2 linked regions of the Algoriphagus sp. Y33 genome follow. The protein of the gene in region 1 interacts with the protein of each later gene in a pairwise test. Links are inferred from orthologs where the notes say so. Each region holds a gene or a part of one and is shown on either strand. Other genes may lie near its edges. The genes, in order: recA and dprA.

Evidence for each region.
Region 2: the proteins of recA (region 1) and dprA interact in binary tests that used the Bacillus subtilis proteins (3 or more experiments, as listed by UniProt). The link is inferred for Algoriphagus sp. Y33 from one-to-one orthologs.

Annotation. Positions count from the first base shown.
Region 1 is NZ_CP061947.1:6,226,370-6,241,425, reverse strand. Bases 8,505-11,380 are described here. They hold recA (recombinase RecA), read right to left. Parts: upstream 10,525-11,380; coding sequence 9,484-10,524; downstream 8,505-9,483. Other genes in these bases: ID165_RS25815 (DUF3108 domain-containing protein), read left to right, coding at 10,825-11,380; ID165_RS25825 (ABC transporter permease), read left to right, coding at 8,505-9,388. Also shown: energy-dependent translational throttle protein EttA, read right to left, coding at 1-1,126; ID165_RS25860 (DUF349 domain-containing protein), read left to right, coding at 1,259-2,506; ID165_RS25855 (DUF2795 domain-containing protein), read left to right, coding at 2,585-2,806; ID165_RS25850 (LytTR family DNA-binding domain-containing protein), read right to left, coding at 3,162-3,890; ID165_RS25845 (sensor histidine kinase), read right to left, coding at 3,887-4,927; ID165_RS25840 (LiaI-LiaF-like domain-containing protein), read right to left, coding at 4,958-5,788; ID165_RS25835 (2-C-methyl-D-erythritol 4-phosphate cytidylyltransferase), read right to left, coding at 5,928-6,608; tRNA preQ1(34) S-adenosylmethionine ribosyltransferase-isomerase QueA, read right to left, coding at 6,961-8,010; more of ID165_RS25825, read left to right, coding at 8,141-8,504; more of ID165_RS25815, read left to right, coding at 11,381-11,616; ID165_RS25810 (response regulator), read left to right, coding at 11,768-12,460; ID165_RS25805 (cell wall metabolism sensor histidine kinase WalK), read left to right, coding at 12,461-13,537; ID165_RS25800 (RluA family pseudouridine synthase), read left to right, coding at 13,617-14,327; rplM (50S ribosomal protein L13), read left to right, coding at 14,508-14,951; rpsI (30S ribosomal protein S9), read left to right, coding at 14,961-15,056. UniProt on the Bacillus subtilis protein: Multifunctional protein involved in homologous recombination, DNA repair and competence.
Region 2 is NZ_CP061947.1:2,806,240-2,822,144, forward strand. The notes cover bases 1,397-4,296. They hold dprA (DNA-processing protein DprA), read left to right. Parts: upstream 1,397-2,232; coding sequence 2,233-3,360; downstream 3,361-4,296. Other genes in these bases: ID165_RS11425 (16S rRNA (uracil(1498)-N(3))-methyltransferase), read left to right, coding at 1,397-1,819; ID165_RS11430 (MerR family transcriptional regulator), read left to right, coding at 1,908-2,261; ID165_RS11440 (hydroxymethylglutaryl-CoA lyase), read right to left, coding at 3,369-4,226. Outside these bases: ID165_RS11420 (DEAD/DEAH box helicase), read left to right, coding at 1-1,038; more of ID165_RS11425, read left to right, coding at 1,115-1,396; ID165_RS11445 (hypothetical protein), read left to right, coding at 4,561-5,082; ID165_RS11450 (histone H1), read right to left, coding at 5,346-5,525; ID165_RS11455 (Gfo/Idh/MocA family protein), read right to left, coding at 5,771-6,871; ID165_RS11460 (heme-binding protein), read left to right, coding at 6,991-7,449; ID165_RS11465 (hypothetical protein), read right to left, coding at 7,521-7,736; ID165_RS11470 (hypothetical protein), read right to left, coding at 8,062-8,355; ID165_RS11475 (serine hydrolase), read left to right, coding at 8,489-9,424; ID165_RS11480 (sodium-translocating pyrophosphatase), read left to right, coding at 10,107-12,347; ID165_RS11485 (SusC/RagA family TonB-linked outer membrane protein), read left to right, coding at 12,819-15,905. UniProt on the Bacillus subtilis protein: Protein that helps load RecA onto ssDNA during transformation. Binds cooperatively to circular ssDNA, is able to bridge different segments of DNA. Favors the loading of RecA onto SsbA- or SsbB-coated ssDNA and formation of RecA-DNA filaments.

The sequences.
Region 1 (15,056 bases):
TCAATTTGAAAAGTGTGGACTTACCTGCACCGTTTGGTCCGATCACACCGACTATGCCGCCTTGAGGCAAGGCAAAAGTCAGATTTTCGAAAAGCAACTTATCTCCAAAAGCTTTGGAAACGCCATTCACTTCGATCACTTTTGCTCCCAGACGAGGTCCCGGAGGGATAAACAGTTCGAGTTTTGCTTCTCTTTCTTTTGATTCCTCTCCCACCAGTCGATCATAAGCACTCAAACGTGCTTTTCCTTTAGCCTGACGGGCTTTTGGTGTCATTCTGATCCACTCTAGCTCTCTTTCCAAAGTCTTCTGACGCTTGGATTCGGTTTTCTCTTCCTGCTTCAACCGGTTTTGTTTCTGATCCAGCCAAGAGGAATAATTTCCTTTCCATGGAATTCCTTCGCCACGGTCCAGTTCCAGAATCCAACCTGCCACATTATCCAAGAAATATCTATCGTGAGTCACCGCGATTACGGTTCCTTTATAATTCTGCAAGTGTTGCTCCAGCCAGTGCACCGATTCAGCATCCAAGTGGTTAGTCGGTTCATCAAGTAGCAATACATCGGGTTCCTGCAGCAATAAGCGACAGAGTGCCACCCGTCTCTTTTCACCACCGGAAAGATTGGCGACATTCGCATCACTAGGCGGCAGTCTAAGCGCATCCATCGCTTTGTCCAGCATCACGTCAAGCTCCCATGCGTTGGCAGCGTCCAGCTTCTCCTGCACCACTCCCTGCTTCTCGATCAGCTTATCCATCGCATCAGGATCTTCCATTAGTGCCGGATCCATGAATTTCTCATTGATTTCTTCAAATTCCTTCAACAAAGCGACGGTCTCAGAAACCGCCTCTTCCACTACTTCTTTTACTGTTTTGGTGGGGTCGAGTTTTGGTTCCTGCTCCAGCATTCCCACGGTGTAGCCCGGAGACCAAACTACTTCCCCCTGAAACTCCGTATCCATTCCCGCAATGATTTTCAAGAGGGAGGATTTACCGGAACCATTCAAACCAAGGACTCCAATTTTGGCTCCATAAAAAAATGAGAGGTAGATATCTTTGAGGACTTTTTTCTGTGGCGGATAAATTTTTGAAACTCCTGCCATGGAAAAGATGATTTTTTCTGAACTCATGCGTTATATTTTTACTTTAAAATTGCACTTAGACATCAAAGATGGCAAAAAAACCGCTTTCTTAGGATAAGTGCTTTTGAATTAATTAATTTGCGGAAATTTGAAAACCGCCACCTAACCTACTGTAGAACAATGGAGCATCCGTATGGATATATCAAGGACAACAAAGTTTATTTGAGGGGTTTTTTGGGACAGGAAGATAGGGTAATCGGTGAAGTAAAAGAAGATGAGGCCTCTACGCTCAAGTATTTTGAAGAAAGATTTGAACAACTCAAAGAGAAAGTAGCCAAACTCAAGAATGATATTCAGGAGAATCAGAACAAAGGTTCTTTCCTGATGAAACTCATTCACCTCAGAGAGTCCCTTATGCATTCCGATGCATTGGGAGATTTTGAGCCGCTGATCAACGACCTAAGCCAGCAAGAGGAATACTTGAATGAGATTATTCAAGTAAATCGAGCCAAAAACCTTGAAGTCAAAAAAGGGTTGATTCTAGAAGCTGAAGCCAGAAAAGACGATACTGACTGGAAAGAGACCACCGAGTTTTATAAAGAGCTCAAGCTTCGCTGGATCAAAACAGGTCCTGTGGATAAAGAAAACCAGGAGGAAGTCGAGAACACCTTCAATGCACTAGTGCAGCATTTCTTTGAAAACAGAAGACATTTCTTCGAGGGTCTTGCTCTTCAGGCAGAGGAAAACATCAAAGTGTACGAAGCGCTGGTAGTCCAGGCCCGGGAAGCACATGATTTTCCCGATGCTAAGATCGCCTTTGATATCTCAAAAAAAATCCAAAGGCAATGGAAAGAGGCGGGCAAGGTACCTGCGGAAAAGAGACAGCCGCTTTGGGATGAATTCTCCAGATTGAATAACCGGATATTCTCACGATATAAAAGAACACTCCAAACCGGACCTCAGATGAACCCTCGGGAACTAATGCGGAAGATAGACACTTTGACAGAAGAGATCAAAGGATTGGCAGCTAAGCCCACCTCCTATGAACTCATCGGTAGAGCCAAAGCGATTCAGGAAGAGTGGCGAAAACTCCCTCCGCGTAAACCAAGAGAGGCAAACCTGACCGTCAGGTCATTCCAGTTCTTCTCCGATATCGTATTTGAAAAAGCGTTCCTAGAGAAACTTGTTCATGGTAAATACCCGGACTTTGACGAGAAACCTGATGCAGAGCAATCCCAAATAAAAGTTGCTCTGTTGAAAGATTTGCTACGTAGAGATCAAACAGAGCTGGAAGCGGCACAAAGCAATACGGAGAATTTCCGCGTTCAGTCAGCTGATTTTGATATTATGATGAAGAAAAAATTATTTGCTGTGAAGAGGAAAGTTGATGTCAAAAATTATATTTTAAAACAACTTTCTTTTAAATAGTCTGTACACCGCTGAATATTTCAAAAAAAGAATAATTTTGCAACCCTTAAACTCCGGAACTCCTTTAAAATAAACATTATGTACTGGACACTCGAATTAGCATCCTATTTAGAGGACGCACCCTGGCCAGCCACCAAGGATGAATTAATTGATTATGCCATCCGATCCGGCGCACCAATGGAAGTAGTAGAAAATCTACAAGAATTAGAAGACGATGGCGAACCTTATGAGACCATCGAAGAGATTTGGCCTGATTATCCTACCAAAGACGACTTCTTCTTCAACGAAGACGAATATTAAATTTAAAGCCCTGAGCAATTCAGGGCTTTCTTTTTTGTAATTTGATGATTTTAACCGCAAAGCTTAAGTCTGGTTCTGAGCCTCATGACTTGGACCTAAAGTATTGCAGTCTTCAGACTGTCCATCAGTGATTATAAGGTTATTCAACCATAGCAGTCTGAAGATTGCATTTCAAAAGGCACAAGCCTGAAGACTCCGCCAATCCAGCAAATGGAAATCCTTTTCACGTCATTGCGAACGACGGAGGAGTGAAGCAATCCCTTATCATGAAACAGATTGCTTCGTCGCTCATGCCTCGCTCCTCGCAATGCCGCCTAACTGAATACTTCGACTGATAGCTGTTGACTTCCACTTCTTACAAACCAAGAACCTGCCTCAGCCTAGAATACCCTGCCTTACTCACGGGCACTTTCTGCCCACCCCGAAGTATCACTAGGTAATTATCACGCTCATAAGGCTCTATTTTGGTGATTCCATTCAAATTAATCAGGTAAGACCTATGTACACGGACAAACTTGGCAGGATCGAGTGCTTCCTCTAAGGATTTCATCGTCATTTTCTTCAAAAATTTCCCCGTAGGAGTATGAATGGCCATGTAATCATCTTCGGCTTCGAAAAAACTCACCTCATGCGTTGGAATGATTTTTATTTCATTCTTGACACGTACGACAAGACGGTTTCGCTTCTCTGCCAACTCATTTAGCTTGTGTGTGGATTGATCCGCCACTCCTTGCTGCTGTGCCATAAACCGTTCTATCGCTTGGGAAAATCGCATCTGAGAAAATGGCTTGAGTAAGTAATCAATTGCCATCGAGTCAAAAGCCTTCAGGGCATACTGGTCAAAAGCCGTGGTAAAGATCACTGCAGGAGGCTCATCAAGGAGTTCCAGCATCTCAAATCCGGTGATTTTAGGCATCTGAACGTCCAAAAAAATCAAATCCGGCTCATGTTCATGGATAGCTTTAAGCCCCTCAAACCCGTTCTGACATACTGCGACAAGTTCAAACTGAGGGAAACCCGCTAAAAACTCCTGTACAATACCCGCGGCTAAAGGTTCGTCATCTATGATTAGAGTCTTGATCATTTCTGTTGGGGGATTTTTAAAATTACGATGAAAAATGAGCCCAATGACCTAGACTCCAGTAAATCCTTTCTGCCGAAAAGCAAAAACAGCCTGCGGTCCACCGAGCTCAATCCGAAACCGGTACCCTTGGGCACAGCTACCTCCGGATCAAAAGGGTTTTCGATTTGAAGCATCAAATAATTTTGTTCTTTGAAGGCATGGATCGTTATTTTCACGTCCTCTGTGATGCCATAAAGGCCGTGTTTTATTGCATTTTCAAGCAAGGGCTGAATTAACAGTTGAGGCAAACGCATCTGTTTTACTTCATCTGACACTTCAAACACCACTTCCAATCTATGCCCGAAGCGAACGTGCTCGATATCGAGATACATTTTCAGATAACTCAATTCTTCTTCTAGGCTAACCCACTGCTGATGATCTTTCCGGATAGTGCCCCGGAGGAAATCCGAAAGCTGAAGCACCATCTCTCTGGCCTTAGCAGGCTGTGATACCGTAAGGGCACTGATCGAATTGAGGCTATTAAATAAAAAATGAGGTTGGAGCTGCTGCCTTAACTGGGTCAACTCCGCTTCTCTGGAGAGTTCATTCATCATTGACTCTCGATTTTTGATTTCTTTTTGTTCTTCGAGCTTGGAAACTGCCAAAGCCACTATAGCCACCAAAACTTCAGCTATGCCCAGAACAGCCCATCGTAAGAGAAAGTTGCCGCGAAGAAAACTCCAATAAGCCTCATCAGCATCAAAAATCCACTTAATAAGATGGTAATGAAAGTAAGTTGCAACAAAACTGTAAAGCAAAGGAAAGATTAAAAGCATGCTGTTGTTACGCCCTGTTGGAACATAAAAATTGAATGTCCGATCTAGGATATTTACTCCGAAAACAAAGAGAACTGCGTAGAAAAAAGCATCTACTATCGCCGTCGACTGTGCAATACCATAATAGATGAGCAATCCGAATGTTCCAAGGAACCAGATTACTCCGGATCCCTGGATGATCCAATTACTTTTTGAAGGATTTGAAAATGCTCTTGAAAACAAAAGTCAGGGGATTTGAAAGAAGGAATTTCGTTAATAAGATTTGATTTCCAAACCGCCGAAGAATACTGTCCCCCTTATCACCATAACTTTGTCAGAATCTACCTCAGACTGGCGATATACTCTTTTATCCTCTACTCCCGCAGCTATATTGGTTACTTCTACCCGTACATCCCAATGCGGAGGCACCACCAATTTAATGGCCCCGAATATCACGTCCACCTGAAGTGTCACCATCCCTGAAAAATCAGACTGTGTAAGATCCAGATCTATCCCGCCAAAAGCAGCAGTTAGTTTTCCTCCCTGGAAATTCTTAGTAAGCATCCTCTTATTGATCCCACTCATGATAGAATCAATGGAAACACTGTCCGAATAGCTTGTGCCTGAGACTCCCGACATTCCCGCATAAGATTTTTCACCGGCAGGTTGCTCCGTAAAAGAAGTCTTTTCGTCTTTATTGTAGTCTTTGCCCGGAGTAAGTGAGGCAGTTGATCTAGCTTTTATTTTTTCCTGAATATCATCGAGCACCTGTTGTTCCTTTCGCTTCTTTGTGATCAGGTAGATCCCCACCAAAATCAAGGCAATAGGGAATATGAATCGCTGAACACCAAAATGAAAATTGAATTCCCGCTCAAGCAAAAAGAACATCCCTAAGCCGAGCATCATAACTCCAAAGAAACTTTTGAACTCATGCTTAACCAGAGTAATAACTCCGACGGCAATTAATATCATAGGCCATGAAAGCAACCAATCAGGATAAAAAACATCAAGTTTCCTAAGTAAGATTAAGACACCCACAGCCAGGATTATAAACCCGAAGATCATCCCTCCGTCATTATTGTTGATTCTATGATTCCGTTTCATCTTTTAGATTGTTTTAAAATGATAGCCGAAAGTATGGGAAGCCATTGCATTCCAAAACAGAAAAGAGGCCAATTGAGCCAAAAAGTCGGTGAAGCCCCAAAAAAAGTCGGTGAAATTTCACGGAGAAATCTAACCGGTTCTAGAAATCCTTACTGGCGATGAATTCTGCGTAATCCATATCTTCAGGAGAGGTTAGCTTTATATTTTCGGGGTTTCCTGAGATCAGTGCCACCTGCCAGCCTTGATTTTCATAGACTGTAGCATCATCTGTAAACTGCTGAAGTTCAGTCACAGCAAATGCTTTCTTGATTTTTTCTACCAGAAATGTCTGGGGAGTCTGGACCATTCGGAAATACTGCCGTTCTTCATAAAATGACTTGCCGTCATCAGTCAGCTTTCTGATCGAATCCTTTAACGCAATCACAGCAACGGCACTTCCTGCTTTAGCCGCTACTTCAAAGCTTTCTGAAATAACACTCGCTGCAACAAACGGCCTGACTCCGTCATGGATAGCCACCAACTTAGTTTCTGGATTTAGAGAATTCAGCCCATTTCTCACCGATTGAAATCTAGAATTCCCTCCGGAGACCAAGCGATGTGGAATGGTGAATTTATATTCCTTACAAAGTTCCTTCCAGTACAAAAAGTCATTCTCAGGCAATACGAGAATCAAATCCGTGGATGGATCCACCCTATAGAAAACCGAGAGTGTACGCATCAATACAGGCTGTCCCGCTACGGGTAAATATTGCTTGGCAACTGGCCCGCCCATTCTAGTTCCTTTTCCTCCTGCCACCAGGATTGCCGCTTTATCTGTCATAATATTTTCCCGCAAAAGTAAAAACTCAAACCTTCCCAAGTTTTATTGCAACGTTATATCTGTGTGAATATACAAACTATGGTGACTAGGTCTGCAATAACGGTGATTAAAGTAAGCTGCTTAAACAAGGCTTCGACTTCGCTCTTTCTGCCATCAAACTCTACGAAAACCTCCATGCACTCCCCGGCTAAAAGATACCCACTAAAACCGCTCATGAATTGGCAACTTCACTACCCGGGATGAAAACCCCGCTAAATCCAACTTCTGGAGAAGCAGGACCACCGCCACCTTTGCGAAACCTTTCTACTCTCTGGGGTTAAACAAAAAAAGCTCCGTTTCGGAGCTTTTAGTATTAAAGGATCAACATCGCGTCTCCGTATGAGAAGAATCGATATTTCTCTTTGATGGCTTCTTTGTATGCCTTCATGATCAGATCATAGCCTCCGAAAGCCGCTGCTGTCATAAGCAATGTTGACTCCGGCAAATGAAAATTAGTAATCAGCGCATTTGCAATTTTGAATTCGTATGGAGGAATGATAAACTTGTCAGTCCAGCCGGCACTAGCTTTTAACCTTCCGTTGGCAGTCACAGATGACTCGATCGTCTTCAGAGAAGTAGTGCCTACAGCTACAACTTTCTTTTTGGCATCCAATGATCTATTGACCAACCGCACCGTTCCATCGGGAATTTCATAGTTCTCCGAATCCATCTTATGTTTAGTCAGATCTTCCACGTCTACCTGACGGAAAGTCCCAAGGCCTACATGCAGTGTAATAGGGGTTACATCCACACCTTGAAGTTCTAATCTTTTCAGCAAGTGAGGGGTAAAGTGCAACCCGGCTGTTGGTGCAGCTACCGCTCCCACATTCTTAGCAAACACCGTTTGGTATCTTTCCTTATCTTCTGCTTCTACTTTTCTTTCTATAAATTCCTTCAAAATCGGAGTTTCTCCAAGCGTATCGATCGTCTTATGGAATTCCTCTTCTGTCCCATCAAACAGGAAACGAATGGTACGCCCTCTGGAAGTAGTATTGTCAATCACTTCTGCCACTAGATCAGAATCACCAAAGTAAAGCTTATTACCCACTCTGATTTTACGGGCCGGATCTACCAACACGTCCCATAGCTTCAATTCCGCATTTAGTTCTCTTAACAAGAAAACCTCGATTTCTGCACCGGTTTTTTCTTTATTCCCATATAGCCTGGCTGGGAAAACTTTAGTATCATTGGTAACAAAGACATCACCCTCACCGAAGTATTCGGTAATATCTTTAAAAACTCTGTGTTCAATTTCACCTGTATCCCGATGGATAACCATCAATCTGGATTCATCCCGATTTGCTGCAGGATAAAGAGAGATTAGTTTTTTTGGAACGTCAAATTTGAAATCCGATAATTTCATAGGTAAGTTTTAGATGTCTTGAGTGATTTAGAATGACTCTAATAGAATAACTCTAAAAAATGCAAAGATACTAACAATATCAGGCAATTTCAGCTAACTTAACAAATTGTTTTAAACCAACTACAAAGGCATGCTCTTTTTCAAACTCTCATGGGAAAGTTTTCGCTTCGCGATATCAGCATTGAAAACTAATCTGACCCGTACCATATTATCCCTTCTGGGAGTCACAGTGGGTATTTTCGCTATTATCGCCGTATTTACATTGGTCGATTCTCTGGAAAATAACATAAAATCATCTTTTTCATTTTTAGGAACTAATGTGATGCGGGTTGACCGGTTCCCATTCGCAAATGGCCCTCAGGATTATCCATGGTGGAAATATTTCCGCAGACCTCCCGGTACCGTCGATGAGTATGAATTCTTGCAGCAAAGACTTACTTCAGCTGAAGCAGTTACCATATCGGCATCAGCCAATACTACCGTCAAAGCAGGGAGCAATGCCTACCAAGGCATGTCTCTTACAGGTGCAGTATATTCTTACCAAGACGTATATGAAATCTCTCTGGAAGAAGGGAGATATTTTACCCAATCGGAAATCAAAGCTTCTAGAAACTTAGCCATTGTGGGGAGAAAAATTGCAAATACACTATATCCACAGCAAGAAGTGATCGGGAAATCCATCAAAATAAAAGGGATGAAATTTACCGTGATCGGGGTATTTGAAGAAGAAGGCGAAGGACTATTTGATGCCCCTTCCAAAGATGAGGCCTGTCTTATCCCTTACGGGGCTTTCAATAAAATGTACTACACAGGAAGAAACGGCATGGAACCAACAATTGCTGTCAAAGGATTGGAAGAAGACATAGGGTTGGTAGCACTAGAAAACGAAATGACGGGTTTACTTCGTGCCAAAAGAGGCCTAAGGCCTCGGGATGAAGATAATTTCGCTTTGAATAAAACCGAGTTTATTCAGAATGCTATCGGTTCTATTTTTGACGTGATTTCTGTCGCAGGATGGGTAATCGGTGGCTTTTCAATTCTCGTTGGCGGTTTTGGTATCGCAAACATCATGTTTGTATCAGTCCGTGAGCGGACCAATATCATTGGGATTCAAAAATCTTTGGGAGCTAAAAACTACTTCATTTTATTTCAATTCTTATTTGAGTCTGTGTGCTTAAGTCTGATCGGGGGAATCGCAGGGATATTCATTGTCTTCCTGCTAACCTTCATCCAATTGGGCAGCCTGGAAATAGTACTTTCCTTTGCAAACATTATCCTTGGGCTCGGAGTATCTACTATCATCGGGGTAGTTTCCGGGATTGTACCCGCGACGCTCGCGGCACGGATGGATCCTGTAGAGGCGATTAGGACTACATAAAACCTGCGTTTTTCTCTACCTAACCATAAAAAGGGGGTGGTCAATAATTGACCACCCCCTTTTCTGTGTGTATCATCTGTGCAAACTCCCGTTATTTATTCCTTCTCGATCACTTCACCTGCACTTGCTGCCTTGGGGGAAGATAAGCCTGAGGCAGCTTTGATCTTCACCTCCAGCTCTTCCATCAGTTCCGGGTTATCAAGAAGTAAGGTTTTCACAGCCTCCCTGCCCTGTCCAAGCTTCTCTCCATTGTAAGAAAACCATGATCCTGCTTTTTTGACAATGTCCAACTCCACACCCAGGTCAATTATTTCTCCCACTTTGGAAATTCCTTGCCCGTACATGATGTCAAATTCTACAACTTTAAATGGTGGAGCTACCTTATTTTTCACCACTTTCACTTTGGTTCTGTTGCCTAGTATATTATCAGCGCTTTCCTTGATCTGACCGATTCTGCGGATATCAAGTCTCACTGAGGCATAGAATTTCAAAGCATTACCACCGGTAGTAGTCTCGGGATTACCGAACATTACACCGATTTTCTCACGCAGCTGGTTAATAAATATACAAGAACAGCCGGTCTTGTTGATCGCACCGGTAAGCTTACGCAAAGCCTGAGACATCAATCTAGCCTGTAAGCCCATTTTGCTGTCTCCCATTTCACCTTCCAACTCACCTTTTGGCACCAAAGCAGCCACTGAGTCAATTACTATAATATCGATAGCTCCAGAACGGATCAAATGCTCGGCGATTTCAAGCGCCTGCTCCCCATTGTCCGGTTGAGAGATGAGAAGATTTTCTGTATCTATCCCCAGTTTCTCCGCATAGCTCTTATCAAAGGCATGCTCCGCATCAATAAAGGCAGCCAAACCACCCGCCTTCTGCGCCTCAGCTATACAATGTAAAGTCAAGGTAGTCTTTCCTGAAGATTCTGGACCATAAATCTCTATCACACGACCGCGGGGAATCCCCCCCACTCCCAGAGCAATGTCCAGCCCCAACGAACCGGTAGAGATAGCCGGGACATCCACAACCTTATTATCGCTTAACTTCATCACGGTGCCTTTGCCGTAAGTTTTGTCCAGCTTGTCGATAGTCAATTGCAGGGCTTTTAATTTTTCAGCGTTATTACTCATGCTTTTATTTCGTTAGAATTATAGTTATATGAAAGTAATTAAACAGCTGTCTATAAGCAAGACGGCCGGTACTATTGTTTTGGAAAGGCAAATTCGTAATTTTAATCGCCTTTCGGCACGTTTTTTCGTAATACCTATAGAATACAGCTCTTTTCGTCAGGTATTGTCATTAAAATTTATGAAATCGAGCATATCGAAGGCAACACACACCGGAATGATTATTTACCATGCGAGATTCTCCCGATCCGCCGAGGCGGACGGGATAGGCTATCTGTCTTCTAAAAATCAAAAACCAATCAGATGAAAAGAATCTCCGGATTACTTATACTCCTTTTTTTCCTTACCCTACCCGATCTATCAGCACAAGATCCGGTAGGCAGCCCTCCCTTCACTTTTGGCGAGGAGTTATCATTTGAGGTTTCCTATGGTTGGCTAAATCTTGCCGATGCAAAAATGCATATATCCAAACGAGCGCAAGATCAGAATGACAAGCCCCACTATAAGATAGATGTATACGGCAAAACCAAAGGAGCAGCAACTATATTCGGAAAAGTGAATGACAACTGGGGAACATACCTCGATATGGAAACACTTCTGCCAACCACATCTTATAGACATATCGAGGAAGGAAAATACAGAAAACACGAATTTGTCCACTTCGACCAAAAAAACAAAAAAGCTACAATGAAGCTTTTTGACAAAGAGAATAGAAACCTGAAAGAGACGAAAGATTTTGACTTACCTGGCCAAGTTCAAGATTTGGTCAGCGGCTTTTATCATTTGAGATCGCAAGATCTACGGAATTTAAAGCAAGGAGAGACAATAGTAATCAGAGGATTCTTCGATAAGGAAATATATAACATAAAGTTAATCTATGAGGGCACAGAAACCCTCGACACCAAGCTTGGAAAGAAAGAAACTTACATTTTTTCGCCGCAGCTGCCTAAGAATAAACTATTCAGGGGAGAATTCCCCGTGAAGGTATGGGTCACAAAGGATCAGAACAAAATCCCAGTAAAAATCAAAGCCAATCTCTTCATTGGGTCATTGAATCTGGATATTATTTCTGCGAAAGGACTAAAAACGCTTTAATTGAGGTGTTCATAATATAGCGGTAACATTGTCCTTTGAATGCGAAACAAAATGTCACTATTAGCACCAAAAGACAAGCACTTCCCATCTTTTATTTGGCTTCAATCCTTAAATATTCATTAATTTTAATGCAAACATTAAGAAATCACTGATGAGCGACAAGCAAAAAATCAAAGTTCTGGTAGTTGACGACGAACCTGATATTGTTGAAATCCTGAAATACAATCTTCAAAAAGAAGGCTATGATGTAGCTACAGCTGAAGATGGAATGAAAGCGGTAAAGACTGCTGCAAAATTTTTACCCGATGTGATTCTTCTAGACATCATGATGCCTCACCAAGATGGCGTAGAGACATGTCTTCAGATCCGACAGGTCCCAGAACTAAAAAACACCTTCATTATTTTCCTCACTGCCCGTATGGAAGAATATTCCGAAGTAGCCGCATTTGACGTGGGCGCCGATGATTACATCACCAAACCTATCAAACCCAGAGCGCTGATGAGTAGGATTTCAGCCTTGTTCCGGCGTGAGTCAAAAAAAGAACAAGAGCAGATTCAGATCAAAATCAGAGACCTGATTATTGACAGGGGAAGTTATACAATCGACAAATCCGGAAAGACAATCACTCTTCCCAAGAAAGAATTTGAACTTTTGTATTTTCTATCCAAGAATCCCAATATCGTTTTCAGCAGAGATGAACTTCTTCAGAATATATGGGGAGCTGATGTGTTTGTATTGGCCAGAACTGTGGATGTGCACATCCGAAAAGTGCGTGAGAAAATCGGAGAAGACTACATCACAACAGTAAAAGGCGTAGGCTATAAATTCGAATTAGGGCTATAAATGTTTACCACTTCCAGAGGAATTTCCTTGATCTTGGCTGTAGCTATCTCGGCTCTGGTGGCTGCCTTTCTATCACTGGTGAATGGAGCCACCCCCATCCTGCTTTTTGTAGCATGGGGTGTTTCTTTTTCATCAGCATACCTATTGATCTCATTTATGTTGGAATTTCTCATCTTCAAGGAAATAGGAGACATTTACTCTCTTTTGGAAAAAATCCAGCGAAAAGACCTGTCTGAGATCAGTGAAAAAAGAAGAAAAGGCTCTATTTCACCTTTGCGGAAGATCAATAAAGTAATCAACTCCTATGCAATAGCCCGGCAGAAAGAAATTGACACTCTCCAAAAAAACGCCGAATTCAGAAGAGAATTCATCGCGGATATCTCACACGAGTTAAAAACTCCGATTTTTGCCACTCAAGGTTATATTCACACACTATTGGATGGAGCCATCGATGACAAACAAGTTCGCATGAGATTTCTGAAACGCGCTGCCAAAAGTCTGGATTCGCTGGATATATTGGTTCAGGATTTACTTACCCTGAACCAAATGGAAAGTGGTGTGATTAAATTCAATTTCACTGAATTTGACCTCCAAGGCCTCTTAGAAGAAGTTATTGAAGAGCTTGAGCACAAAGCTTCAAAGCGCGAAATACACATACAATTTGAGTTTGAACCCAACAAAACGTATATCACTTCCGGGGATCGGCAGAAAATCTATCGGGTATGCCAAAACCTCATTTTCAACGCCATGAAATACAACCATAATGGAGGAGAAGTGAGAATAGCCATGAAAACCATGAAAAACACTATTCAGGTGGAAGTGCAGGACGATGGCCAGGGGATTCCTCCTGAGGATCTGAAGCGAATCTTTGAGCGTTTCTATCGAGTGGAGAAAAGTAGAAACAAAAAAGAAGGAGGTACAGGCTTGGGTTTGGCCATAGTCAAGCATATCATGGAAGGCCACAGAAGCAAGATTTCTGTGAGCTCTACGGTAGGCAAGGGATCCATTTTCAGTTTTTCACTTCCACTGGTTAAAATAGATTCCCCTGAGGAAAAACTAAAAGCGGTAACTCTCTAAGAATAAAATTAGGAGAAGTTTTTTAGCCACCCTTTTTTATCCTACTTTTGCAGCCTCAATTGAAGAGGCAGGAGAATCCATGAAGAAAGTAGATTTTGAAAATCTTATTCTGTTTGAAAACGGGGATTACCTGGTAATCAATAAGCCACCGTATCTGTCAAGCTTAGACGATAGGCACGAGGCGCAGAACATCCTAGACCTTGCCAAGACACACACCCCCGATTCCCAACTGTGTCATAGACTGGACAAGGAAACTTCAGGATGTCTAGTGGTTGCCAAGAATCCAGTGGCCTACAGGCATTTGGCGATGCAGTTTGAAAGCAGAAAAGTAAATAAAGTCTATCATGCAGTGGTGGAAGGGATCAAGGAATTCAGCGATGAGCTGGTCGACCGCAATCTCTTAGCCAACAACAAAGGAATCGCCAAAGTAAGTAAAGAAGGGAAGCCGGCGCAGACAATCTTCAACACATTGAAGACTTACTATGCGCACACCTTGGTCGAATGCAAACCCATCACTGGAAGATTGCACCAGATTAGGGTTCATTCGGCATATCTGAAGTCCCCGATTTGTGGAGACACCTTATACGGAGGCAACCCTTTATACCTTTCTTCTATCAAACGCCGCTTCAATTTAAAAAAAGAGACAGAAGAATTGCCGATTATGCAGCGGGTTTCGCTTCATGCTTATTCGATTGGATTTCAGGGCTTGGACGGCACGGAAATATTCGTGAATGCGCCTTATCCGAAAGATTTCAAGGTTTTGGTCAATCAATTGGAAAAAAACAGCTAAGATCATCCAGACCAAAAAAGCAAGAAACACCCGATTTGTATTGGTCGTAAAAAGCTAATCCTGTGAAAATTAGGACTTAGTATTGGAAATATTTTGCATCAAAAATAAAATACTCCTATCTTTGTGTCCCTTTTTGAGGGTGAAATAAATTTAACAAGCTAAATATTAAACAGTTACACAGTGGATACTTTGAGCTATAAGACCGTATCAGCCAATGCCGCGACTGCAGATAAGCAATGGGTGGTAGTGGATGCCCAAGCAGCAGTTTTGGGTAGATTGGCTAGTGAGGTAGCGAAAATCTTGAGAGGTAAGACGAAGCCAAGCTTCACTCCTCACGTTGATTGTGGTGACAACGTCATCGTAATCAACTCAGACAAAATCAGACTAACCGGTGACAAGTGGGACTCCAAAGTTTATGTGAGACACACAGGTTATCCAGGTGGACAGCGTATTTCTACACCGAGATTATTGAAAGAGAAATCTTCCACTATCTTGATCGAGAAAGCTGTACGGGGCATGTTGCCTAAGAACAGATTGGGAAGAAAATTATATGGCAACTTGTACGTGTATGAAGGATCTGAGCATCCACATACTGCACAACAGCCTAAAGCCATCACTCTTTAATCGTCTATTATGGAAATGATTAACAAAATCGGTAGAAGAAAAACCTCTGTAGCCAGAATTTACATGGCTCCTGGTAAAGGTGAGATTACCGTAAACAACAGATCT
Region 2 (15,905 bases), 3.4 Mb from region 1 along the record:
GTTCACAACATCAACCTAAGCGTGGTATTCTGTAATACCAAGAGAATGGTAGATGAAGTTACTGAAGGATTAGTAGCAAGAGGAATCGCCGCAGATGCGCTTCACGGAGACTTATCCCAAGCTCAACGTGACAAAGTAATGGGCAAATTCCGTAAAGGACATTGCAAGGTACTGGTAGCTACAGATGTGGCTGCAAGAGGTATTGACGTGGACAATGTGGAAGCTGTATTCAACTTTGACCTTCCTTTGGACGAAGAATATTACGTACATAGAATCGGACGTACCGGCCGTGCAGGCAAAAACGGTAAAGCAATTAATTTTGTGACCGGAAGAAGAGACAACTTTAAGATGAGAGATTTGGAAAGATATACCAAAGCTACTATTACGAAGATGTCCCCTCCTTCTGCTGCAGATTTGATCGAATTGAAAAAAGCTCAGTTCGTAAAAAGTGTAACAGAACAAATTGAAAAATCAGAAGACAACCAGCTATTCGAAGCTACTATCGGACAAATGCTAGCAGAAGGTCTTACGATCGATCAGGTTGCTGTAGGTTTGATGAAACTTGTGATGGGCGACTCAGTGAAAGAAATGAGCGAGCAGAACTTTAGTATAGACGCATCCGGTGGAGACAGAAGAAGAGAAGGTGGACGTGACGGCGGAAGATTCGAAAGAGGTGGACGCGGAGAACGTGGCGACAGAGGCGGAAGAAACGAAAGAGGCGGTGAGAGAAGAAGAGAATTCGGAAACCGTGAAGGTGGATCAAGAGATGGTGGTAAAAGACCTGAAAGAGCTCGTGAAGCAAACATGACACGTCTATTTTTGAATCTTGGTGCAAAAGACAGAATCCGTCCAAATGATATTGTAGGTGCGATTGCAGGCGAAACCGGCGTACCGGGACGCAGCATCGGCGGCATCGATATCTATGACAACTTCTCTTTTGTGGATGTTCCTTCCAAAGACGCTGATCAGGTGATCCAAGGAATGAAAAACAACACCATCAAAGGCAAGAGTGTCAGCATGGAGGTTTCTAAAGGTTAATAGATTTTAAGGTTTATATGGTTTAAAGCACATTTCTTCATTGAAATGTGCTTTTTTTGTGTCTTAGTATTTACCTATGCAGCTCTTTTTTCAAGAAAACATCACCCCTCCTCTTATTTCGTTAGATCAGGATGAATCCAGGCATCTCTATAAAGTGCTTCGCAAAAAACAAGGCGATCATGTTTTTGTAACAAATGGAGCAGGACTTCTCTTTGAATGCGTGATCCTAGAAGCCAATCCCCGAAAAACAAGTCTGAAGGTCGTGCACACCACCGAGGTGGAAGAAGAATCCTTTCACATTCACCTTGTCATCGCCCCTACCAAAAGCCCCGATCGAATGGAGTGGATGGTGGAGAAAATCACTGAAATCGGCTTTCATGAACTTACACTTCTACAAACCATGAATTCGGAGAGAAGTTACCTTAAAACTGATCGCCTGGAGAAAAAAATAATTTCTGCCTGTAAGCAAAGTCTCAAATACCGAATTCCTATTCTTCATCCGATTTCAAAATTGGATGAAATTCTGGATTCTGGTGAATTTGAAGATTATCAGAAGTTCATTGCTTATGTGGATGAGCATCATGATCACCATTTGTTTGATAGTGCTGACCCTAGAGGAAAATACCTAGTTCTAATTGGTCCGGAGGGTGATTTTGATCCCGTTGAAATCAAAAAAGCATTGCAGGCGGGTTTCAAACCCGTGTCATTGGGAAAAGCAAGACTAAGAACAGAAACAGCGGGACTAGCCACAGTCCAGATACTACAAACACTAAACCGATAAAATAATCGTTTTTTTCGTAATGAGTTAAAGTTCTTGTTGAAAAAACTATTGCATTTTCATTAATTTAGAGTCAAAGACAATTTTTACCGTGCCATACAAAGAGCGAGAAATAGAAAAGAAGTATTATTCCATTGGGGAAGTAGCGCAGATATTCAAAGTAGCACCATCATTGATTCGGTATTGGGAGGGTGAATTTGACATTATCCGCCCAAAGAAAGACAGAAAAGGCAATCGACGCTATACCAAGTTGGATATCCAGAAAATCAGATACATCTACCATCTGGTAAAGGAAAAGGGATATACACTACAAGGAGCTCAGGAAGTGATCAAATCCGGAAAGGAACAGGGTTTTGACAAGGTGCAGGCGGTGCAAAAGCTTCAGGAAATCAAAGATTTTTTAATCAATATCCGCGATGAATTCAATGCAAAATCAAGCTCATGAAGATTTACGGTATCATTTAGCACTACATCTGGCTCCGAAAATTGGATCTGGAATATTCAAAGCCATTATTGCCTATTCAGGATCTGCGTATAATTTTTTTAAGCTTCCTAAAGGTAAAGTAGCCAAGACACCAAAAGTCGGAGAGAAATTACTTGCACTTCGGAATCAAGAATCAGAATTGCTTCGAAAAGCAGACGAGCTAATCAATGTCTGCGAAAAAGAACATTTTCAAATACTGACTTCACTCCACCCGGATTTCCCCCTGCGATTCAACATGCAGGAAGACAGCCCTGTGGTAATTTTCACTCAGGGAAAAAACAAATTGAACCTTGACCGTACAGTAGGGATTGTAGGAACCCGAAGTGCCACTACTTATGGAAAATCCGTAACCCGAAAGATAATAGAAGACCTAGCCATCTATCAACCTGCAATTATTTCCGGGTTAGCCTATGGCATAGACATAGAAGCACACAGGGCAGCCTTAGCCTGCGGGCTGCCCACTATTGCGGTGATGGGATCGCCTATTGGCCGTATTTATCCGGCTGTACATAAGAAAACAGCCGAATCAATCATGGAAACGGGAGCCCTGATAAGTGAATATCCACCTGAAAGTACGATGGTACCCGGGAATTTCCCTGCACGAAATAGAATCATAGCCAGTCTGTCGGATGCTTTAATCGTGGTGGAAGCTGCTGAAAAAGGAGGTGCATTGATTACCGCTGAAATAGCCTACAGTTACGATAAAGATGTATTTGCCGTACCTGGCAATCTACAATCCCAATACAGTGAAGGGTGCAATTTGCTCATCAAGAAAATGAAGGCAAATATTTACACCGGCCCAAACGACGTAGCTGAAGCACTTTTTTGGAGTAAACCCGGAGAAACAAAAGTGATAAGACCAGGAGTTGATCTAAACAATCGAGACAACGAAGATCAGGCTATACTTCGGATTCTGATGGAAAAAGATGAAGTAGAGGTTGATTCGTTAAGTATCGCCACAGAGATCCCCCTCGGACTGCTTTCCTCTAAACTGCTGGCATTGGAGTTTGAAGGAATAATAAAATCACTTCCGGGAAAAAAATATAAACTTCTTGTCTAGCAACTTTATTATTCTACGGGATTAAACACAAAATCCGCAAGCTTCATAGCCTCAGCAAACTCAGCTTTATTTAGTTTCAAATTAAATCCAGAAGACTCCAGGGTTTCAATCATCACCTCAGTGGCTATATTGCCTACCAGTTCATCATCTGCCATTGGGCAACCGCCAAATCCTTTAAGTGCTCCGTCAAATCTTCTGCAACCTACTTTTACCCCTGCCCTCACCTTTTCAGCGACTTCGGAAGGTCTACTATGAAGATGTGCGCCAAACTCTATATGTGGAAAGGCAGAGATCTGTAAGCTCAGCAAACTCCCAATCAGCTCGGCGTCTGCCGCTCCAATAGTATCTGATAACGAGATTATTTTAACACCCAACCGGTCAAGTTTCTCAACAAATCCAGCTACTAATTCCGGTGAATAGGGATCTCCATAGGGATTACCGAAGCCCATGCTCAGATAAGTGACCAATGTTTTTCCATTTACTTCACAAAGATTCTGAATCTCTTCCACCATCAGCAATGCATGGGCAATACCCGCATTAGTGTTTCTCTTCTGAAAAGTCTCGGACACAGAAAGCGGAAAACCCAAGTAATCAATCTCGGGGAAATCCATCGCATCATTAGCTCCACGCACATTGGCTACTATCGCCAACAGCTTACTTTTGGAATGATGCAAATCCAATAAACTGAGAACTTCAGCGGTATCACGCATTTGGGGAATAGTCTTCGGGCTCACAAAACTTCCAAAATCAATTGTATCAAAGCCAACTTCCAGCAGTTGATTGATGTATGCGGCTTTGATTGCGGTATCAATAAACTCCGGAATTCCCTGCATTGCATCCCTCGGACATTCTATCAATTTAATCATGTCACAAGTTACCAAAGATCATTTACTCACACACAGATATTGAAGACTAAACACGTTCCCTTTTAGCCAAATCATCTCAACTTACACGGCCCAAACCTCTACTGCCTTGTGCCCTAATGAACAGCTTGTGGAAATATTGGGTAACAATTATACCAACCCGGGGAATATACTATACCCGAAAATAGTGGAGAAACTCATCAGAAATAGTGGCTACAGGCAATAAAAGCATATTGAAGCCACCTGCTGTGTGAAAACGACAGCTTGGAAAGAGTATTGCATGGGATAAGTAAGAAATAACCATCAAAACCTTTTTGAAACTAAACCAATCTAAAAAATGAAAACTAAAGTAACTTTAATTATCGGAGCAGCAGTAGTCGCAATGTATTCTTGTGATACCAAAAACTACACAGAAGAAGATAGAATACAGGTAACTGAAAATCTGAAGAATTATGTGGACAGCGTAGAAAGTGCTGTTAAAATCGTTCCTGTTCACAACTGGAGTGTAATTGAGGAACGATACGATAGTTTGGATTCCAGAGCTGAGAAAGTTTACAATGACTTGAAAGTGGAGGATGAAAATCTTGAGATGATTGAAGAGCGCTATGAGACTGTCGTTAAGAACGCCAAGGCAGAATCCGAGAATTTTGAACGGACAGCAAAAATGCACATGGATAATGTAGAATCCTGGTGGGACAAAACTACAGCTAACGTAGAAAAGGGTGCAAAAAACACCTCTGAAGACATCGAAGAGGCTACCCAAGAAAGTCTTACTTGGCTGGAAAAAAACTTCGATAAGCTGGGAGATGAATCCAAAAAGAAATATGAAGAAATCACAAAAGAGCTTCACAAAGATTAGATTAAGCTAAGAAAATATGATTGCAATGATGCTAATGCTAGTAGTCATATTTTCTTTGTTTTACTGAATAGAATATTGACAGGCGGGGATGACGGCAGACTTTAATAGTGCCTGCGCTAGCGTTTTACCGAGATTTCTGCTGATATGGTTTTATACCGTAGAGAAGCCGATATCCATTAAGACAGTCATTTAATCAATAAAAAAAAAGCCTTCCGTAATAAATACGGAAGGCTTTTTTATTGATTAAAATTGGCTAAGGAAAATTATTTAGCCTCATTTTTCTTTGCTGTAACTTCAGCTCTGATTTCCTGTGCAAGATTTTTGATGGCTTGCATACCTGTTCTCACTCTAGTACCAGCTGCTTTGTTACCGTTTTCGTAGAATTTTGCAAAGTCTGCTTCTAAAGAATCGACCAAATCTTTAACTTCTTGGTGTCTGCTCATAATCGTTTTATTGGTTGGTTATAAATTATACTTGAGTACAATAAACATCATTTATAGTGCCATTAGAAGTCTTTTGGCGTTTATTTTTAATTTTTAGTGCAGAAAAATGATGTTTTCATCAAAATGCTCGTTTTATTAAATTTTTAGCAACATTTCCCTCCAAAAATTGATTTTAAAATTCTGCCAAAACGCTTCTACTCTCCCCAAATTGGCTTATTGATTGCCCAGAAAAGATTCCTCTTCATTTAAATCATAACTTTTTCGCCTTTGTCTGCAGATTCAAGTATTGCTTGAACTATACGAATGTCGCGAAGTCCTTCCTCCCCAGGTACTGCTTGTGGTTTTCCTTGGAGTATAGTTTGGGCATCGTTATCCATCTGCCATACCTGTTCCATCGGCTGCTGAAACGGGAAGTTAATTTCGCCTAAAGGACTACTCCCCTTGTTGCCTGCATATGCTGAAAACGGTGCCATCTCAATAGTTCCTTGTTCACATGTGATATTCAGGAAGTTTATATTTTCTGCAAAGGAAGTCTTGATAGTGCCGATCACTCCTCCCGGAAATTCCAACTCAGCTTCTACAATCTCTCCTAGTCCATCTTTGTAAATATCAGGGCGTTCAGTCCATATTTTAGCCGAATTCACCGCTAGAGGTTCCATACCTGATCCCAGCCTAGCCCCTTGAATTGAATAAACCCCCATATCATAGATAACTCCTCCACCCATTTCTCGCTTTTGTTTCCAGTGATCAGTACGGTTTTCTCTGTACCCTGCTGCACAATCAAGTCCTGATACTTTCCCTAGGCTTTGCTCGGCTACAATTTTCTGAAACGCCTGCGTGTTTGGCTCATGCTGGCACCTGTAACCAATAGATAGAGAAACATTTGCTGCCTTGCAGGCATCAATCATAGCTTGGCACTCCCCGACCGTCATTGCCATAGGCTTCTCACACCAGACATGCTTTCCGGCTTTAGCGGCCCGAATCACATATTCCTTATGCATAGAAGGAGGCAAAACTATATATATCACATCTATGTTCGGATTCTCGGCTATAGAATCGAATGTGTCATAATTGTAAATATTCTCCTGAGGGATTTTATACTTAGTTTTCCATACCGCTGCCTTGGAAGGAGTTCCCGTCACTATTCCTGCCAAGTAACAATTTTCTGTTTTCTCCAGTGCGGGAGCCAATAAGTCAGTACTGTAATATCCTAATCCAACCAGTGCCACCCCAAGCTTATCTTTGCGTAGCTTAGACGAGGCCAGCACACTAAAGGGAGATATCAGGCTTGCACCCGCTCCAAGAGCGATAGATTTCAAAGTGGTTCTTCTTGTGATAACATTCATAGGTTTTAGGTTAAGGGTTTGATAATTTATACATCTATCAAGATACAGTTTTCATTTATACCTCCAAAAAAATATTAAATTCAACTGTGCAAATACACTCTTATCAAGATAACGTCAACATGAAAAAACTAGCAATTATTATTTTACTGCTTATCCCATTTTTCACCCAGGCTCAAAATCAGCTTCAACCCTACCTGACACTGGATGATGCGATCAGGATCTCTGATGCTGCACAAGCTAAATCCACGGCAGAAGGATGGAACATGGTAATAGTGGTACTGGATGCAGGTGGGCATATAATATCACTTCGCAAAATGGACGGAGTACAAATTGGGAGCATAGAGGTTGCCTTGGGCAAAGCGAAAACTTCCGTTTATTTCAAACGTCCTACTAAAGCCTTTGAAGATATGATGAAAGGTGAAGGTGGATCGCGAATTGCCACCCTACCAAACGTCGTCGCAATTGAAGGCGGCCTGCCTATTTTCAAGGATGGTATAATCGTAGGTGCGATCGGCATCTCCGGGGCCACTTCAGCTCAGGACGGAATTGTAGCTACTGCTGGACTGCAGGCATATTAATATAAAACTTAAAAGTTCAGAAATCCTCCATTATCTAAGGCTGACAATTTCTTACCCGTTCACCATTCTAATCAGAAATAAATAGAATGGACTGTGATCTTGCAGCAATTCTTGCACAGCGTCACTTCCTTTCTAATAGTCAAGGCTTTCCTTATTGCTTCTTTTCCTGTATTATATGGCCCTAGGTAATCCCGTTCATAAGAATTGGGGATATGTTCGCAATCACGGTCGTGTATTTCATACAATCCCTTCTCATTTGGGTTGGAAGACAGGTAAAAGAATTTCATAAAATTAGGCTAATGAGTTAATAGCTCAAAAGTACCCATCTATGTCTGATGAAAACATACCCTATATAGGGTATTTTTAAGCCCTAAATCCAAATTCCTATCTACTTCCTATGATTTTACCCCCCTTTTCTGATTGATAAATAGCTGTTTGACTTATGAAACAGGTTTTATCAACACAAATTTCAGTTCATCCCCGGCACTACTGAAAAACAGCATTTTAACCTAAATCCCAGACATTGACAAATGTAACGTAGGGTAGCTAGCAGCAGCAAAAGTCAGATGGAATCACGCATTAGGTCCTGTATCAGCCTGTGATAAAATGACACTACTGCATGTACCTAAGCAGCAACTCCCTCCATTCCTCCTCCAGGCTCAACTCCGGCCTGCTCTCACCTGATCTCCTATACCAATAATCGGCATTCCAAAGATCTCCTTCCTTTCTATGCAAATAAGCGTGGATTCTGGCAGCTTCCTTTCCTTCCAAGCTGTCCACCTGATCATGCGCTTTTACCCAATTTCCGTTCCCATCATACCAAAGTGCCTTCAGCATAGGGTTGTAATCGTTGATCTTAACTTCTGATTTCAGAAATTCTTCAATGGTTTTATCGTCTATCGCCATTTTTTATCTTTTTATCTTCCCAAAGAAAAGAAGCTCCTGTATAAATCCTTTACTCTTCCGTGACTTTTTTGCTACATTCCACGAGCCATGTTGGATTAAGCATAATCGCTTTAATGCTTCAACTTACCCCCGTATGACCATATATAGATCTTTGATTACTTTATTTTTGACTTTTACCTTGTCGATTGGGCTTTTGGCCCAGTCAGGAACTGATTACCATTTGGAAACCTCTATCCAAGAGTTGACGGAGTCCTTTCAAGGAAATATCGGGATTTACATTAAAAATCTAAAGACCGACGCTACTGTGGAAATCAATGCCGACACACTATTTCCCACTGCGAGCATTGTCAAAATCCCCATTCTCTTAGGCATCTTTGACAAAATAGAAAAAGGAGAACTGCACTATAGAGAGCCTTTGGTTTATCGTGATTCTATCAAATATGGCGGCTCAGGCATCATGCAATTTTTCAAAGACTCTACGTTGACTGATTTAAGTACTTTGATTGCCCTGATGCTCAGCTACTCAGACAATACCACCTCTCTTTGGAATCAGGCACTTGCCGGCGGCGGCACTCAAATTAATAATGTAATGGATCAACTGGGATACACTGAAACGCGGGTAAACAGCCGCACACCCGGGAGAGAACTCATCTGGGAAAAATATGGCTGGGGTCAGACTACTCCAAAGGAGATGGCTGATATTCTGGTACACCTAAACAACGGGGACTTAATCAGTCAGGCTGCCTCCGAACAGATGTATAGATTACTGTCCAATACTTTTTATACCGATTATGCTGTTTCGGGTATCCCGCCGGGAATTAATGTAGCAAGTAAACAGGGAATGGTAAATGCATCCCGTTCTGAGGTGTTTTTGGTGAATTCCCCTGAGGGGAGTTATGTCTGCGCCATTTTCACCAAGAACAATGTAGATCAAAGCTGGGATTTTGACAATGAATCCTGGGTACTGACTAGAAAGATCTCCAATCTGATTTGGAATCATTTCAACCCAAATCACCCCTATACGCAACCAGAAGGGATAGAAAAATACCTTGAAGGACTCGCATATTAAAGCCAGGAAAATCGCCCTTGCTCTAAAGCTCTTCAAGAGCTCGCCAAGAAGAGGTCATAAACCAACAAAATAAGCGTGCTTACCGTCAAAAAGATTAATCCTTAAAGCCTTTTTTTATTAAAATTATATGTTTAGGTATGTTTGTTTAGTGACTGTACATTTAGGATGACGCTAACTAAAAAAGCTGACCTCACATGGCTTTGATTGGCTACACTGGGCGCATATTCCTCGTCTAGACCTTCTTATAAAATTCCTGACAGCTTAATTCAACGTAATTTAGAGTAATTTGATTTTGAGACTATTTATAACTATTTGACCGCAGGTATCTTCCTACAATCGATATAAAGTTCTGACATTTAACTATTTACAAATAACTAGAATCGTAAGTCTAAGTTCAATAATACTCATTTGATTCTCAGAGCACTGCAGCTTTAAACAGATGGGATTTTTAAAAAATATAATCGGTTTGGACAATCCTTTCATTTTTTCTTTTTGCCAAATTTCAATAAATCTTAAGCATTCTAACAATAGGCTTAAACTAAACGATGATTTTGTTGCACAATCGTCAATAAATTCTTCAAAAACAGGAATTTAAGCTATTATAATCTGCAATTGGTCGGTAAATGAGAAGTTATATATTTGCTCAATTAACAAACCCAAAATTAACAGTAAGATACACCTTATGGAACAAGCTTTGATTTATGTCGTCCCTGCATTGGGGCTGGTTGGCCTGATTGTAATGGCCATTAAATCTGCCTGGGTAACCCGGCAGCAAACCGGCGATAAAAACATGATGGAACTCGCCGGCTATATAGCCGATGGGGCCATGGCTTTTTTAAAGGCTGAGTGGAAAGTGCTTTCCTATTTTGCAGTCATCGCCGTGATACTTCTGGCATGGTCAGGAATGTCGGTGGAGACTTCCAGCCCTGTAATTGCCATTTCCTTTCTAATAGGAGCCGTATTTTCAGCTTTCGCTGGATATATAGGTATGAATATCGCTACCAAAGCCAATGTCCGAACCACTCAGGCAGCAAGGACAAGCTTGAAACATGCCCTTAAAGTCTCCTTTACGGGAGGCTCCGTCATGGGGCTTGGGGTAGCAGGATTGGCCGTTTTAGGTCTTGGCTCATTATTTATCCTGTTTTACCATATGTACGTGCAAAGCGTAGGTGCAGGTGTAAATGGTGTAGAGATGGAAAAGGCACTTGAAGTTCTTGCGGGCTTCTCCCTAGGTGCTGAATCTATTGCACTTTTTGCGCGTGTGGGAGGAGGTATTTATACCAAAGCAGCCGATGTAGGCGCTGACTTGGTAGGAAAAGTGGAAGCTGGAATACCTGAGGATGACGTAAGAAATCCTGCAACAATTGCTGATAACGTAGGTGATAATGTAGGAGATGTGGCAGGGATGGGGGCTGATTTATTTGGCTCCTATGTAGCCACCATCCTCGCTACGATGGTTTTGGGACGCGAGATAGTATCAATGGATAATTTCGGAGGAATTGCCCCTATCCTACTCCCTATGATCTTGGCGGGATTAGGCATCGTATTCTCCATCATGGGGATGTTCTTTGTTACCATCAAAAATGATAAAGGAGATGTGCAGCATGCCCTGAATATGGGAAACTGGTCATCCATTGTCTTTACAGGAATTGCTTCATTTTTTGTGGTGAAGTATATGCTCCCGGAGACGCTTTCTATCCGAGGCTATGACTTTACCAATATGGATGTGTTCTATGCTATTATCCTTGGGTTGATAGTAGGAACTCTAATGAGTATCATCACAGAATATTACACAGCAATGGGCAAACGCCCCGTAAAATCAATCATACAGCAATCAGCGACCGGGCACGCCACCAATATCATTGCAGGTCTTGCAGTAGGAATGGAATCCACAGTCCTTCCTATACTTGTGCTCGCAGGCGGTATCATGGGATCCTATGCTTTTGCGGGGCTTTATGGAGTAGCCATAGCGGCTGCAGGAATGATGGCTACTACTGCCATGCAGCTTGCAATTGATGCTTTTGGGCCTATAGCCGATAATGCGGGAGGAATCGCCGAAATGAGCCAATTACCTGAAGAAGTAAGGCACCGAACCGACATTCTTGACGCTGTTGGAAACACTACAGCCGCTTCGGGCAAAGGATTTGCAATAGCCTCCGCCGCTTTGACTTCTCTTGCCTTGTTTGCTGCTTTTGTGGGAGTAGCCGGAATAGATGCTATAGATATTTTCAAAGCACCTGTATTAGCGGCACTGTTTGTTGGAGGAATGATTCCTTTTATATTCTCTTCTCTTGCAATCGCTGCAGTAGGCAGGGCTGCAATGGATATGGTGAATGAAGTAAGACGGCAGTTCAGGGAAATCCCGGGAATTATGGAATATAAAGCCAAACCGGAATACGAAAAATGTGTAGAAATCTCTACCAAAGCTTCTCTTCGTGAAATGCTACTGCCGGGAGCTATTGCCCTCATTACTCCTCTGCTGATTGGTTTTGGCTTTCAGGATGTATTTGAGCAAGTCTCTTCTGCCGAAATGCTGGGGGGGTTACTCGCCGGAGTGACAGTCTCCGGAGTTTTAATGGGAATGTTCCAATCCAATGCAGGTGGAGCCTGGGACAATGCAAAGAAATCCTTTGAAAAAGGTGTAGAGATTGATGGTGAGATGTATTACAAAAAATCCGAGCCGCACAAAGCTTCTGTGACAGGCGATACCGTAGGTGATCCCTTTAAAGACACTTCAGGACCATCAATGAATATCCTTATCAAATTGATGTCTATCGTTGCTTTGATCATCGCACCTCATATCAGTCAAAGTCCACATCCCGACGCTGTGGCAGAAAAATACAGAATCAAAAAGGAGATCAATTATGATAACGGGAAAGAAACCCTACCTAAAGTGATATCAGAAATCAAGAAAGTGAATTAATTAGGAACACTCTTGTGCCTTACCAAACAGACTGCCTGGCTCAAGGCAGTCTTTTTTTTGTCCTTGCCTACAATCAGTTAGCTTAATATTACTCCTATTCAAAATATAATACGGCAAAAAGCAGCAATTACAAATATTATTTGACTTGAAATTAAATAGTAACATTTCGTTAAAAATCAATGTGAAAAAATTGAAATAACCACCACATTATTCTTAATTTATGGGATAATGATAGAAATAGGCATCAGTTTTCATCTAATTTCTGTTTTTTGAAAGATTTATGGCCGATTGAGAAGCAGTTTATACTGAATAGATGCTTATAGAAAAGGATGGCCTTTTCTAAAGTATCTGGGAGGCTACCTGTTTTTACCCGTTTTATAATTTTAGAAACAGGATAAAGATGCAGGGATTTGCCAGATATCATTTAAAAAACTGATAAACCAATTTATACACTTTAAAACAAAAAAACACATGAAGAAAAGCTACGCAATGACCTTGCTTTTTCTTTTGGGGTTTCTGGCTAGTATACCACTCTACGCACAGCAGACGGTCAAAGGAAAAGTAACAGCCCAAGAAGATGGCATGCCACTTCCTGGGGTGAGCATCGTGGTTCAAGGCACCAATACAGGTGCCGTGACCGACTTGGAGGGCAACTACTCGATCTCTGTTCCCAATTCCGAATCTGTTTTGGTATTCTCTTTTATTGGATATACCACCCAACAAAAGATTGTAGGCAATTCTTCCGAAATCAACATATCCTTATCAGAAGACATATCCCAACTTGGGGAGGTAGTAGTCACTGCCCTTGGAATCACCAGAGACGAGCGATCAATCGGTTATTCAACTCAGGAAGTAACAGGTGAAAATCTTACTTATACTAAAGAACAAAACGTACTAGGTTCGCTTTCAGGAAAAATAGCCGGTGTGCAAGTGACCGGCTCATCTGGAGCAAGTATGGGCGGAACCCAGAAAATAAAAATCAGAGGGGTAAACTCCATTTCAGGAGGCGGAGAGCCTTTAATGGTTATAGATGGTACTCCTATTTCCAACTCAAATTTCTCAGGTGCTTCAGGGCAGGATTACGGTAATTTAGGCCAGGATGTCAACCCGGAAGACATAGAGACAATTAACGTATTGAAAGGTCCAGCAGCTTCTGCCCTTTATGGAATCAGAGGTCAATACGGGGTGATTATGATCACTACCAAAAAAGGCAAGAAAGGATCCGATGTAAAAGTGGAATTGAATTCAGCCATTTTTGTGGACAAGGTATTTAACCTAATGCCATACCAGAACCTCTACGGTGGTGGTGCCAGCCAGACGTGGAGAACCCTCCCTAACGGTGATAAATATGTAGATATGTCAGTAGATGAAAGCTGGGGACCAAAAATGGATGGCACTTTAGCTCGTCATGTCATGAGTTTCTATCCGCAAGATCCTACCTATGGACAATTGACTCCCTTCGTAGCACATCCGGATAACATCAAAGACTATTATCAAACCGGAACAAATGTAAACAATGGCGTTACCATCACGGGAGGAGGAGCTAACTCCAATTTTAGGATAAGTGCAAACGATACGAGAATTCAGGGTATAGAGCCCAATACTTCACTTAAACGAAACAACCTCGGGGTAAGTCTGGGCATTGATTTGACTAAAAAACTGAAGGTAACCACTAATGTCAACTATGCGGCAAACGAAGGGCGTAGACCGGGCCAAGGCTCAGAGGATGGTTCAAGATATTTGGGACAGTGGTTCCAACGATCTATGGATATGAATAGACTAAAGGATTACAAGTATGAAGACGGAACCTTTCTTAACTGGAATTTAAGAAGACCGAGTGCCACTACCGGTGAAGTGACAAATTTTAATCCGCTCTACTGGGCAAACCCCTATTTTCTTGCCTATGAAAACTATAGCGATGACAACAGGGACAGGTTCTTCGGGGATGTAGGATTATCCTACCAAATTTCCCCCGAGCTTAAAGTAAGCGGTTTTGTAAGATCAGATATGTACACTCAGAACATCAATTCAAGAGCTTCATTTGGAGGGACTGGAGTTCCAGGGTATTCTGTTGGTAAATATCAGAACACTGAAATGAACTATGAGATCTTAGCTCAATACACCAAAACTTGGAATAAATTATCCCTAGATGCTAACGTAGGTGGAAACATATATGATAGAAACTATACTTACTTATCAATGGCAACAGTTGGAGGACTTTCCTCACCCGGTTTCTATAATATCGATGCCTCAATAGACAGACCTATCACTAATTCTTATCTACTAAGAAAACAAATCAAAAGTGCGTATGCTATGGTTTCACTGGGATACAACAATACTTACTTTGTAGATGCTTCTCTAAGAAATGACAACTCAAGTACACTACCTGTGGACAATAACTCCTACTGGTATCCTTCTATTTCTACCTCATTGGTGTTCAGTGAGTGGATCAAATCTGATGTCATGACACTTGGTAAACTAAGACTGAGTTACGCACAGGCAGGTTCGGACTTAAGCCCTTACAGTACCACTTCTTTCTTTAATGTAGGTAGCACCTATGCTGGATCATCCACTGTAAACACACTTTCAGTACCTGCCAATTTGAATAATCCCAATATCAAACCTTCATTCGCTCACTCTTATGAAGCTGGGGTTGATTTTAAGTTTTATGAAGGACGGGTTGGACTATCCTTTACCTACTACAATCAAAGAAATGAAAATCAAATTCTGAATTTGGATGTATCAGGAGCAAGTGGTTACGGTTCTGCGACAATCAATGCCGGCGAAATTGTAAACAAAGGTCTTGAACTGGCAATAACTGCCACACCATTTCAGTCAGATAGATTTAATTGGGATATATCATTCAATGTAAGTAGAAATAGAAATGAAGTAGTAGAGTTATATCCAGGCATAGATGTGTATCAGTACGGAAGCACTACTTATTCTTCTACTTCAAGCTATTTGAATTCTTATGTAGGTAAGCCCTTCGGTAGCTTAGTAGGTCAAGCATATCAGAGAGACGAGGCTACTGGAAAAATACTTCTTGGAAGCAATAATTTGCCGCTTTATACAGATGCTACCCACGACTTTGGCACAGTTTTGCCAGATTTTAATGGCGGTTTCCAAAACGTATTGAATTACAAAAACTTCCAACTCGCTGCAATGATTGACTTCCAAGCAGGAGGTCAATTTTTCTCAAGATCTAAAATGCTGGCAGTAAGAACCGGTCTTGATCCACTTTCAGCTACTACCAATGAAAATGGGATGAATGTCAGAGATCCATTAGAAGATGGTGGAGGAGTAAAAGTAGAAGGTATCTCTGCAGAGACGGGGGAAGAAATCACTGCTTTCGTAGATGCCAAAGCATACTATGGCGTAGTGGCAAGAAGGATCTATGAAGACTGGCTATACGACGCTTCCTTCATCAGATTAAGAGAAGTAAGCTTGAGCTATAACTTCAACAAAGGTCAGTATGCTAAACTTCCTGTTGAAAATGTAAGGGTTGCGTTGGTAGGAAGAAATCTAGCCATGCTATTCCAAAATGCTCCTAAAGGCATC